DNA from 2 places in the Sphingopyxis sp. YR583 genome. Region 2 is predicted to be linked to the other one. Evidence: predicted binding sites of a transcription regulator. Region 2 holds the regulator's gene; the other holds the start of a gene.
The links. The regulator LexA, encoded in region 2, represses DNA repair genes until DNA is damaged. The targets are predictions, from matches to a motif close to GTTCCNCNCTTGTTCT.

Region 1 (5,906 bases), on a different contig from region 2:
AAGGCGTTCGAGGCGGCGGGCCAGGCTTTGATCGCGCAATATAACGCCTATGAAATCCTGCCCGGCGAGCATCTCGACGGCAAGTTTACGCTGGGCGAGAATATCGGCGACCTTGCCGGCCTGACGATCGCCTATGACGCGTACAAGGCGTCGCTCGGCGGCAAGGAAGCGCCGGTGATCGATGGCCTGACCGGCGACCAGCGCTTCTTCCTCGGCTGGGCGCAGGTGTGGCGGCGCAACTACCGCGAGCAGAATCTGTCGCAGCGTATCACGACCGATCCGCATTCGCCGTCGATCCAGCGGACTTGGGTCTCGCGCAATCTTGACCCTTGGTATAAAGCCTATCAGATCAAGCAGGGTCAGAAGCTCTATCTGGCACCGAAGGACCGCGTCCGCATCTGGTGATGCACAATCAGGAAAGATAGCCGTTGACCGTGCAAAGCCTGCCCTCCGCTGATGGTGATGTCATCAGGGGGGCGGGTTCCGCCGGACCCTTGGCGGCGCCGGCGGGCCTGTCGCAGGTCGACAAGGCGGCACTCGGCGGGCTCGCCTTGCTGTCCGCCGCGTTGCTGTTCTGGGCGACGGGCAATATGATCCTGGCGGCGGGCTTCCTGGCGGGGCTCGCTGTATCGGCGGGCGGGGTGCTGCTCGCGCGCCGGTTGTTTCCGGCGGCGGTGACCGGCGAAGCGGTCGCACCCGACTGGACGATGCTGCGGCAGGCGGTGAATCACGACGATGTCGCGATCGCGGTCACCGATCGCGGCGGGCGGATGGTCTGCGCCAACGATCTTTTCGGAACATGGTTCAATGGCTTCGTGACGCCGCCCGGCCTGCCGCTGGAAGGACGCGGGGCCGAAACGCTCAAGAATGCCGGTCGTATCGCGTGGCGCGATGGCGAGGGTTATGCCGACGACCTCGCCGTGGGGCCGCTGCAATTGCGTGCGCAGGTGACGCGGGCGGGGCAGTCGGACGATTATCTGGTCTGGCGCTTTTCGGCGCTCGAACGGCTCGACCTCGTTGCCGAAATCATCCGTCATCTCGACGGTCCCGCCGGCCGCACGCTCGGTCATGCAGGGGTAATGGCCGCGCTCGTCAGCGCCGAGGGACGCTTGCGCGTCGCCAATCAGGCCTTCCTGCTTCGCGCGCTGGGCGAGGATGATGCGCGCCACTATGCTGGCCGCGACGTCGCGCCGATGATCCGGCTCGACGATGCCGGGGCGCTATATTTTGCGCGCGAAGGTGATCGCGCGACCCCCGTGCGATTGATCCAGATCCCGCTCGCGTCCGCCGACAGCAACACGCCGATGCTGCTCGCGATGCTCGACGAGGAAATGGGGCCGACCGATCGCGGCACCGCGCAAACCTACGTCGAAACTTTGCTCTCGCTGCTGCCTTTCGGGCTCGCCATGGTCGATCGCGACGGGCGCTTTCTCTATATGAACCGCGCCTTTGTCCGCGCTGCGAGCCTGCCCGAGGGCAAGATGCCGCGCTACCCCGGCGACATCGTCGTCGGAGAGGACAAGGGCGCGCTGTCCGACATGATCCGCCGCCACAGCAGCGGACAACAGGTCGGGGGCGATCTTTCGATCCGCCTCGCGGGGCAGAGCGGCGAGCCGGTGTCGATGCGCGTCGTCGGTGTGCGCGGACTCGGCGAGGCGGCGGTGCTGCTCAGCCTCAAGGATTCGAGCGAGGAGTCGCGGCTCAAACGCCAGGTCGCGCAGGCCTCGAAAATGCAGGCGGTCGGTCAGCTCGCGGGCGGCGTCGCGCACGACTTCAACAATATCCTGACCGCCGTTCTCGGCGCGTGCGACCTGATGCTGATGCGCCATACGCCGGGCGACAGCGACTATGACGATATCCAGCAGATTCGTAGCAACGCCAACCGTGCCGCCAGCCTGACGCGGCAATTGCTTGCCTTTTCGCGGCAACAGACGCTGCGCCCGCAGATCCTCCAGCTGCCCGACGTGATTTCGGAGGTGTCGCACCTCCTGAAGCGGCTGATCGGCGAAACGGTGCAATTGTCGGTGCATCATGGCCGCGGTTTGGGCGCGGTGCGCGCCGACCCCGGCCAGCTCGAGCAGGTGATCATCAATCTCGCGGTAAACGCGCGCGATGCGATGCCCGGCGGCGGGACGCTGACCATGGAAACCTTCCCCGTGTCCGCCGCCGACGTGCGGCAAATGGGCAATGAATTCATGCCGCCGGCCGATTATTGCGCGCTCAAGGTCAGCGATACCGGAACCGGTATTCCGCCCGATGTGCTGCCCAAGATTTTCGAACCCTTCTTCACGACGAAGGATGTCGGCAAGGGTACCGGGCTCGGGCTGTCGACGGTTTACGGGATCATCAAGCAGTCGGCGGGGTTCATCTTTGCCGACAGCAAGCTGGGGGAGGGGACGAGCTTTTCGATCTATCTGCCCGTCCATCGCGCCGAAGGCGAGGCGCCCGTCGTCGTGCCGCCGCCGGTCAAGCCCAAGAAGAGCCAATGGGGCACCGGAACGATCCTGCTCGTCGAGGATGAGGATATGGTGCGCGCGGTTGCGGAACGCGCGCTGACCCGTGCGGGTTATAACGTCGTCACCGCCGCGCAGGGTGAAGAAGGGCTCGAACGTTTCGCGCAAATGGAGAAGATCGATTTGATCATCAGCGATGTTGTCATGCCGACGATGGACGGTCCGGCGATGGTGCGCGCCATGCGCGCCAAGCGACCCGGTCTGCCCGTCCTGTTCATGTCGGGCTATGCCGAGGAGCAGCTGCGCCAGTCGATCGACATCGACAATGTCGCTTTCCTGCCAAAGCCCTTCTCTGTCGCGCAGCTCGCCGAGGCGACTTCGGCCGCGCTCGACGATGCCGCGCATCGGGTGTCCAATGGCGAGTGATCAACGCATCCTGCTCGTCGAGGATGATGTGCTGATCGGCATGATGCTCGCCGATATGTTCGACGCGCTCGACCTGCCCGAACCCGCGCAGGCGACCACGAACGAGGAAGCGCTCGCCTTCATTTCCGGCGAACCTCTCGGCGGCGCGCTGGTCGATATCAACCTTGGGGACGAAAAGGGCTGGCCGGTCGCCGACGCGCTTGCCGAACGCGGCATTCCCTTCGCTTTCACCTCGGGCGGAGGCGACGTCATTCCGCCCGCGCATGCGCATCGCAAGCTGATCACCAAGCCGTTCCGGATCAGTGACATCGAAGCGGCGCTGAAGGATTTTTCGGCGGAATAGGGGCATTTTCTTCCCGTTCCATTTAATTTTGTTCCCCGCTTGTTCACTGAGAACAAATGTGGTACATAGTTCCGGCGTTGCGATGCTTCTGCTGTCGCTCTAGAGCTGGAAAGGGACGGTCATGGCCGGACAATTGTCACTCGTCGAATCGGGGAAATCAGTGAACAACACGGACAGGCAGAAGGCGCTCGACGCCGCGCTCGCGCAGATCGATCGCGCGTTCGGCAAGGGCTCGGTAATGAAATTGGGCTCGAAGGAAGCCATGCAGGTCGAGGCGATCTCGACCGGCTCGCTCGGCCTCGACATCGCGCTCGGCGTCGGCGGTTTGCCGCGCGGCCGCGTCATCGAAATCTATGGTCCCGAAAGCTCGGGCAAGACGACGCTCGCGCTGCACACGCTCGCCGAAGCGCAGAAAACGGGCGGCACCGTCGCCTTCGTCGACGCCGAACATGCGCTCGACCCCGTCTATGCCCGCAAGCTCGGCGTCAACATCGACGAACTCATCGTGTCGCAGCCCGACACGGGCGAGCAGGCGCTCGAAATCGTCGATACCCTTGTACGATCGAACGCGATCGACGTGCTCGTCGTCGACTCGGTCGCCGCGCTCGTTCCGCGCGCCGAAATCGAGGGCGAGATGGGCGACAGCCACGTCGGCCTGCAGGCGCGTCTGATGTCGCAGTCGCTGCGCAAGCTCACCGGTTCGATCAGCCGTTCGCGCTGCATGGTGATCTTCATCAACCAGCTTCGCATGAAAATCGGCGTGATGTACGGCAACCCTGAAACCACGACCGGCGGTAACGCACTCAAATTCTACGCTTCGGTCCGCCTCGACATCCGCCGCACCGGCCAGATCAAGAATGGCGACGAGATCGTCGGCAACACCACGCGCGTCAAAGTCGTCAAGAACAAGGTCGCGCCGCCGTTCAAACAGGTCGAATTCGACATCATGTACGGGCAGGGCATTTCCAAGATCGGCGAAATCCTCGATATCGGCGTCAAGGCCGGGCTCGTCGAAAAATCGGGCGCCTGGTTCAGCTATGACTCGATCCGTATCGGTCAGGGCCGCGAAAATGCGAAGAATTTCCTGACCGAAAATCCCGAACTGCGCGAACGGCTCGAAGCCGCGATTCGCAGCCGCACCGACGCGGTGGCCGAGGAAATGATGGCCGGCCCCGACGACGAGGGCGACGACGACAATTGATAGTCCTCCGGCCGGTTCGCTTCGGCGGACCGGCCGGCTAACGGCGGCGGGCCTCCAGCCCCCTCCTTGCCCCATTGGGGTGCCTGCATTCCCTCTCCCCTGCAGGTCGGCCCGCCCGCCGTTGATCCTTGCGCCGCCCTTGCCAGCGGCTACAAGCGGCGCATGCCCGCGATCCGCCTCTTCGGCTTGCCCACCGACATCAACAGCAGCTTCGAACGCGGCGCCGCCGCCGGCCCCGCCGCGATCCGCGCGGCGCTGTGGAGCGACCGCGGCAATATGGCGAGCGAACTCGGTCCCGAGATCGGCACCGACATCGCGCTCACCGACGACGGCGACCTGTCGCTGACCGAAGACACCGCGCAGGACGACGCCGCGATCCGGCGCCACATCGCCTATGTGCGCGAAGATGGTGAAGTTCCGCTCGCCCTCGGCGGCGACCATGCCGTGACCTTTCCGCTCGTCGAGGCCGCGGCGGCTTGCCATGGGCCGGTGACGATCCTCCATTTCGACGCGCACCCCGATCTCTACGATGATTTCGCCGGAAATCCACGCAGCCACGCATCGCCTTTCGCCCGCATTTGCGAGGCGGGATATGTCAAAAGGCTGGTGCAGGTCGGTATCCGTACGCTCAACGCCCATTGCCGCGAGCAGGCGGCGCGCTTTGGCGTCGAGATCATCCCGATGGCGGGTTTTACCCCGGATATGGTGCCGGTCCTCGAAGGGCCGCTCTATATTTCGATCGATCTCGACGGTCTTGACCCGTCGGTGGCGCCGGGCGTCGCGCACCCGGAACCTGGCGGGCTCACGGTGCGCGAGGTACTGGCCGTGCTGCACAAACAAACCTCGCCTATCGTCGGCGCCGATATCGTCGAACTTCACCCCGGCCGCGATATCGGCGATGTCACCGCAATTTTGGGTGCCAAGCTGGTGCGCGAACTTGCGGCACTGATCGACCGCAACGGGCCGTACCGTACCTGAATGTCCAGAGGAGCATGTCCATGAGCCTGATCGTCCACCATCTGAACAACAGTCGCTCGCAGCGCATCCTGTGGCTGCTCGAGGAAATCAGCGCGCCCTATGAGGTCAAATATTATGATCGCGACCCGGTGACCAACCTTGCGCCGCCTGAATTGCTCGCAGTTCATCCGCTCGGCAAGTCGCCGGTGATCGAGGATGACGGCCGCGTCGTGACCGAATCGGGCGCGATTACCGAATATCTGTGCGAGCGGCATGGTGGCGGACATCTGGTTCCCGAACGTGGGACCGACGATCATATCAGTCACCTTGAGTGGCTGCATTTCGCCGAGGGGTCGGCGATGACGCCGATCCTGTTGCGCATCTATACCGCACGCCTTGGCGAAGCCGCTGCGCCGATCGAGCCGCGGATTTCGCAGCAACTCGATTCGCACTTCGCCTATATGGAAAGCCGTGTCGGCGAGAGCGGCCATTTCGTCGGCGACAGCCTTTCCGCCGCCGACATCAT
Region 2 (5,906 bases):
GGCGCCGGTGCTCGCGGCGCCCGTGGTGACCGAGTTTTCCGCAATCGTCGAGCGCGCCGAGCCCTTGCCGGCCAAGGGACAGATTCGCATTCTCGCTCTGCCCCAGCAGCGCAGCGATCTGCCGCCGCGGGTGCGGTTGACGTTGCGCAGCGAACAGGCCGCTGACCTCACCGATGGCGAAACGATCGGCGTCCGCGCGCGATTGATGCCGCCGCCTACGGCAAGCCTGCCGGGGGGGTATGATTTTGCCCAGCGGGCATGGTTCGACCGGATCGGGGCGGTCGGGACGGTGCTCGGCGATATTTCCCGGGCACCAGCGCAAAGGGGCGCGACGCCGCCACTGCGCGCGCGGCTCAGCGCGCATATTCACGATCGGATAGAAGGCTCGCCCGGGGGAATCGCCGCCGCGCTGGTCACGGGCGACCGCGGCGCGATCAGCGAAGCCGACGAGGAGGCGATGCGGCGGAGCGGATTGGCGCATCTCCTGTCGATCAGCGGGCTGCATGTGACCGCCGTCGTCGGATTTGCGATGTTCCTGACGCTGCGGCTGCTGGCGCTGAACCGGCGGCTCGCGCTCGCGGGCTATGTCCTGTCGCTTGCCGCCGCCGCAGGGGCACTGGCGGGTGGCGGATACACATTGCTCGCGGGTGCCGAGGTGCCGACGCTGCGCTCATTTATCGCCGCCCTGCTTGTCCTCGTCGCGTTCCTTATGGGGCGTGAGGCGCTGACGCTGCGGCTCGTCGCCGCCGGTGCGTTGATCGCCCTCGTCTGGCGCCCCGAGTCGCTCGCGGGACCGAGTTTCCAACTGAGCTTCGCCGCCGTCACCGCTATCATCGCATTGCACGAGAGTCGGCCGATGCGAGCGTTTCTCGCACGGCGCGATGAGACGTGGCTGTTTCGGCTGGGGCGCGGCGTCGCCGGGCTGCTGATTACCGGGCTGATTGTCGAAGTGGCGCTGGCGCCGATCGCGCTGTTCCATTTCCACAAGGCGGGTCTCTACGGCGCGCTCGCCAATGTGGTCGCGATTCCGCTCACAACCTTTGTCATCATGCCGTTCGAGGCGCTGGCGCTCCTGTTTGATACGATCGGGGCGGGGGCGCCCTTCTGGTGGATCACCGAACAGGCGTTGCGGCTCCTGTTGTGGCTCGCACATGCCGTCGCCGACGCACCAGGTGCGGTGGCAACGCTGCCGAGCTTTCCTCCATGGGGTTTTGGCCTCGCGGTTTTCGGCGGGCTGTGGATATTGCTTTGGCAAACGCGCTGGCGCCATGCAGGGTTCGTTCCGCTGGCGATCGGCGCGGCAACATTGCTTTTTCAGCCGCGCCCCGACCTGCTCGTCACCGGCGATGGCCGCCACATCGCCGCGGCGCTGCCCGATGGCAGCTACGCGTTGCTGCGCGACCGGGCGGGCGACTATATCCGCGATACGATGGCGGAAGCGGCGGGGACCGACATGCCGCTGGCGGCGTTGGCAGGTCTCGGCCATGTCGAATGCAATCGCGATTTCTGCCGCTGGAAGCAGGGGCGGGGCAGAGCGCAATATGTCATTCTTGCATCGCGCGGGCGCGACCGGATCGAGGGCGCCGATATGGCGGCCGCCTGCGCGGCGGCTGATGTCGTGATCAGCGATCGCTGGTTACCGCGCGAGTGCGCCGGGCGCTGGATGACGATCGATCGCGACAGCCTTGCGGCCAGCGGCGGCCTAGCGCTCTACCTCGGTGAAACGCCCAAGGCCGTCGCCACGCTCAAGGCGGGCGACGGGCATCCCTGGCGGCTGCCGCAGCAGCTTAGTGGTAACGACGAAGCAATCCCGACAGACGACCCTGCACGATGACGCGATCGGCGGGGTAGCGCTGCGGCTCATAGGCGCTGTTCGCGGGGTCGAGACGGATCATCTGCCCTTCGCGGCGAAAATATTTGAGCGTCGCGTCCTGCCCGTCGACGAGCGCGACGACGATGTCGCCTTCGCGCGCGGTGCTCGCTTTCTGGATCAGAGCATAATCGCCGTCGAAAATCCCCGCTTCGACCATCGAGTCGCCGGAGATTTCGAGCGCATAATGTTCGCCCGAGCCGAGCAGTGCGGCGGGAACGGCCAGATTATTGTGATCCTCGAAGGCCTCGATCGGGACGCCCGCCGCGATCTTGCCGTGGAGCGGGATCTCGATGACGTCGTTCGCGGCGATCGGCTTGAGCGCCGGGGCGGGCTTGCGGAGCGGAACCACATTGTCGCTACGCTCACGCACCGCGGGCTTCACAGCCTCGGGCACCTTGAGAACCTCGAGCGCGCGGGCCCGGTTGGGCAGGCGGCGGAGAAAACCTCTTTCTTCCAAGGCGCTTATCAGCCGGTGTATGCCCGATTTCGATTTGAGACCAAGCGCTTCCTTCATCTCCTCGAACGACGGCGAAATGCCGCTCGAATCAAGGCGTTCCTGGATGAAGTGGAGCAGTTCATGCTGCTTCGCGGTCAACATCGTTCGTTCTCCATGATGCCAATTCCGGACATATTGAGAACGATAGTGGAACAAAGCGGAATTTGTCAAGCGATGACAAGATAATCCGCGAGGTCGCCCGCATCGCGTGCCGGGGCGCCGATGTCGCGGATCAGCAGCGCGTTCGCCGAGGCGAGGGGAAGGGTGCGGCCGCTTTCCTGCCCGATCAACGGCGTCAGGCGCCCGTTTTCGAGTCGCGCGCGCAGATAGTCGCGGCGTGTGCCGCCTTCGGCAAGGGCGGCGGCGAGCGGGGCCTGATGGACGGGCGGCAGCGGATCGGCCGCCCCGGCAAGGTGGCGGACGAGCGGCAGGAGAAAGAGCGTCGCGGTGACGAAGGCCGAGGAGGGGTTGCCGGGCAGGCCAAGCAGGATCGCGTCGCCCAGCGTTCCGGCGATCAGCGGCTTGCCGGGGCGCATCGCGATTTTCCAGAAATCGAGCTGCCCGCCTGCGTCGCCCAGCGCGCCGCGAACATGGTCGTGGTCGCCGACCGATGCGCCCCCGACGGTCACGATGACGTCGTGACGTCGCGCCAACTCTTTCAGAACCTTGGCAAGTGTCTCGCGGTCGTCGCGGACATGGTGCGGCAGGATGACCCCGTCGACCTCGCCCGACAGCATTGCCGCGAGCATCACGCCATTGCTGTCGGGGATCTGCCCCGGGGCAAGAGTGCGCCCGGGCTGGACCAGCTCGTCGCCGGTGGTGAGGATCGCGACGCGCGCGCGGCGCCCGACGGCAAGTTCGCCCGCACCGCTCATCGCCGCGGCGGCGATCGCGCCGGGGGTCAGGCGCGTGCCGGCGGGAAGCAGGCAGTCGCCGGCAGCGAAGTCGGCGGCTTGCGAGCGGATATGGCGCCCGCGCGCGCCGGGGCCGTCACCGGTCGACCGCAGCCTGTCGTCTTCGCGCACGACGTCTTCCTGCACGATCACCGTGTCGGCGCCCGCCGGGAGCATCGCGCCGGTGAAGATCCGCATCGCTTCGCCGGGCCCGACCGCAAGGTCCGGCGCGGCGCCCGCGGCGGTTTCGCCGATGACGGTCCACGGACCCGGAAGATCGTCGAAGCGGATCGCATAGCCGTCCATCGCCGACAGCGGCGCCGCGGGCTGATCGCGCAGCGCGTTCACATCATGCGAGAGATAGCGGCCAAGCGATTCGGAAAAGGCGATATTTTCGCTGCCGAGCGGCGCGCACAGCGCCAGGAGCCGCGCCTGTGCTTCCTCGACCGGAAGCAGGCCGCTCATGCGGCGCGCCAGTCGCCCGAGCGGCCGCCGCTCTTTTCGAGCAGGCGGATGTCGCCGAGGATCATCGCGCGGTCGAGCGCCTTTGCCATGTCATAGAGGGTGAGGAGCGCCACCGAAGCGGCGGTGAGCGCCTCCATCTCGACGCCGGTCTGTCCCGTCGTCTGCGCAACAGCAACGACCGATATCCCATTGTCTTCCCATATAAAGTCTATGCCCACCATGGTCAGTGCGAGCGGATGGCAGAGCGGAATGAGGTCGGCGGTGCGTTTGGCGCCCATGATACCGGCGATGCGCGCGGTCGAGAGCACGTCGCCCTTGGGCGCATTGCCGCTGCGGATCGCGTCGAGCGCCTCGGGCGACATGATGATGCGCCCGCCGGCGACCGCTCGCCGCTGCGTTGCGGGCTTGGCGCCGACATCGACCATATGCGCGGTGCCGGTTTCGTCGAGGTGAGTCGGTTTGGGTGTCATGTGTTCGCAGCCAAGCAACGCGGGGCGGGAAAGGCAAGGGGGATGACCGAGCGGAAATGATAGGCGCCAAGCTGTGGCCGCTTTTGCGGGGCAGTTTTGGTGTAGGTAGGGATCGCGGATGGGGAAAGGCAGCTGACGACCGGTTGCGGACATTGCCGCGCCGACGTAGGCTAAGTGCCAAAATTGGGCGGCGGCCGAAGGATGGCGACTTTGAGCACTGAAGAACTTGTCCCGAACTCAGTCGCGGCGACGATGGCGGTATCCAATTCGGCTTTTGCTGCACTATGGCCCGTTCTCAAGCGCCAGAATGCCGACGAAACTAGAGCTTTTTCTGAATTTCTCCAGTGGCGTGCCCATTTTGTGTTCATGCATTTTCGAGCCAGACACCTAGACAGCATTCTTGTCGAAAAATGTCATGAGGCGCTGAAGTACGAGGATCTTTTCGACGACGAGCGGAAAGGTCTTCTGAGTGTGATCGACATGTTCGATGCGATCAGACGCTGACTTAGCGCGCGCGAGGAATAACGGCAGCTAACCACCCCAAAGCGGACGTCAGCCCTCCAGCAGCGCCTTGGTTGCCGTCGTGACGTCAGGCTGGCGCATCAGGCTTTCGCCGACAAGGAACGCTTTGACGCCGCTTTTTGCCAGTCGCTGGCAGTCGGCGTGGATGGCGATGCCGCTTTCGCCGACGAGCAGCGTTCCGGGCGGGACCAGCTTTGCGAGCCGTTCGGTGACGGCAAGATCGGTTTCGAAAGTGCGAAGGTCGCGGTTGTTGACGCCGATCAGGCGCGATTTGAGCTGCGTCAGTGCGCGGTCGAGCTCGGTTTCGTCGTGGACCTCGACAAGAACGTCCATGCCGCGCTCGAACGCCGCAGCCTCGATCTCGCGCATCATGCCGTCTTCGAGCGCGGCGACGATGATCAGGATCGCATCGGCGCCGATCGCGCGCGCCTCGGCGACCTGCCAGGGATCGACCATGAAGTCCTTGCGCAGCGCGGGGAGGGAGCATGCCGCGCGCGCTGCGACGAGATAATCTTCATGTCCCTGAAAATAGGGGGCATCGGTCAGGACCGACAGGCAGGCGGCGCCGCCGGCGGCATAGGCGCGCGCGTGATCTTCCGGGTTAAAATCTTCTCTTATCAAACCCTTGGACGGCGAAGCCTTCTTGATCTCCGCGATCAGGCCGAATGAGCCCGCGTCAATCTTTGCCTGGAGCGCGGCGGCGAAACCGCGCACCGGACCGGCGTCGATCGCATCGAGGGCGGAGAGCGAGCGCGCTGCGCGCCGTTCGGCGACTTCGTCGGCCTTGGTGGCAAGGATTTGCGTGAGCTTGTTCATTTATAGGCGATCCAGCAATTGAGCAGCGCGTTGGCAAGGCCCTTGTCGATTGCCTCGGCGGCCTCCTCGACCCCTTCGGCCAGCGTATCGGCCGCCCCGGCGACGACGAGCGCCTCGGCGGCATTGTAAAGCACCGCGTCGCGATAGGCGCCGGGTTCGCCTTCGAGCAGGCGGCGCAGCGCCCTGGCGTTATATTCGGCGTCGCCGCCGCGGATTTCGGACAATGCGCGCGTCGGAAGACCGGCGTCGGCCGCGACGCTGCGCTGCATGCGCACGCCTTCGGGGGTCACCACCGCGACCTCGTTACCGCCCGCGAGCGAAAGCTCGTCGAGCCCTTCGTCGCCCGATATGACCCGTGAATGTTCGGTGCC

Region 1: recA (recombinase RecA) is a predicted target of LexA. The motif match lies at 3,253-3,268, and genes of this name have one in related genera.

Annotation. Positions count from the first base shown of each region.
Region 1 is NZ_FNWK01000001.1:103,503-109,408, reverse strand. Features, by position in the region: gene BLW56_RS00545 (M13 family metallopeptidase) at 1-405, shown strand, start outside; gene BLW56_RS00540 (hybrid sensor histidine kinase/response regulator) at 495-2,879, shown strand; gene BLW56_RS00535 (response regulator) at 2,869-3,222, shown strand; gene recA (recombinase RecA) at 3,344-4,423, shown strand; gene speB (agmatinase) at 4,586-5,401, shown strand; gene BLW56_RS00520 (glutathione S-transferase family protein) at 5,422-5,906, shown strand, end outside.
Region 2 is NZ_FNWK01000002.1:560,746-566,651, reverse strand. Features, by position in the region: gene BLW56_RS14740 (ComEC/Rec2 family competence protein) at 1-1,834, shown strand, start outside; gene lexA (transcriptional repressor LexA) at 1,788-2,471, opposite strand; gene glp (molybdopterin molybdotransferase MoeA) at 2,537-3,727, opposite strand; gene moaC (cyclic pyranopterin monophosphate synthase MoaC) at 3,724-4,197, opposite strand; gene BLW56_RS14720 (hypothetical protein) at 4,408-4,701, shown strand; gene trpC (indole-3-glycerol phosphate synthase TrpC) at 4,750-5,535, opposite strand; gene trpD (anthranilate phosphoribosyltransferase) at 5,532-5,906, opposite strand, start outside.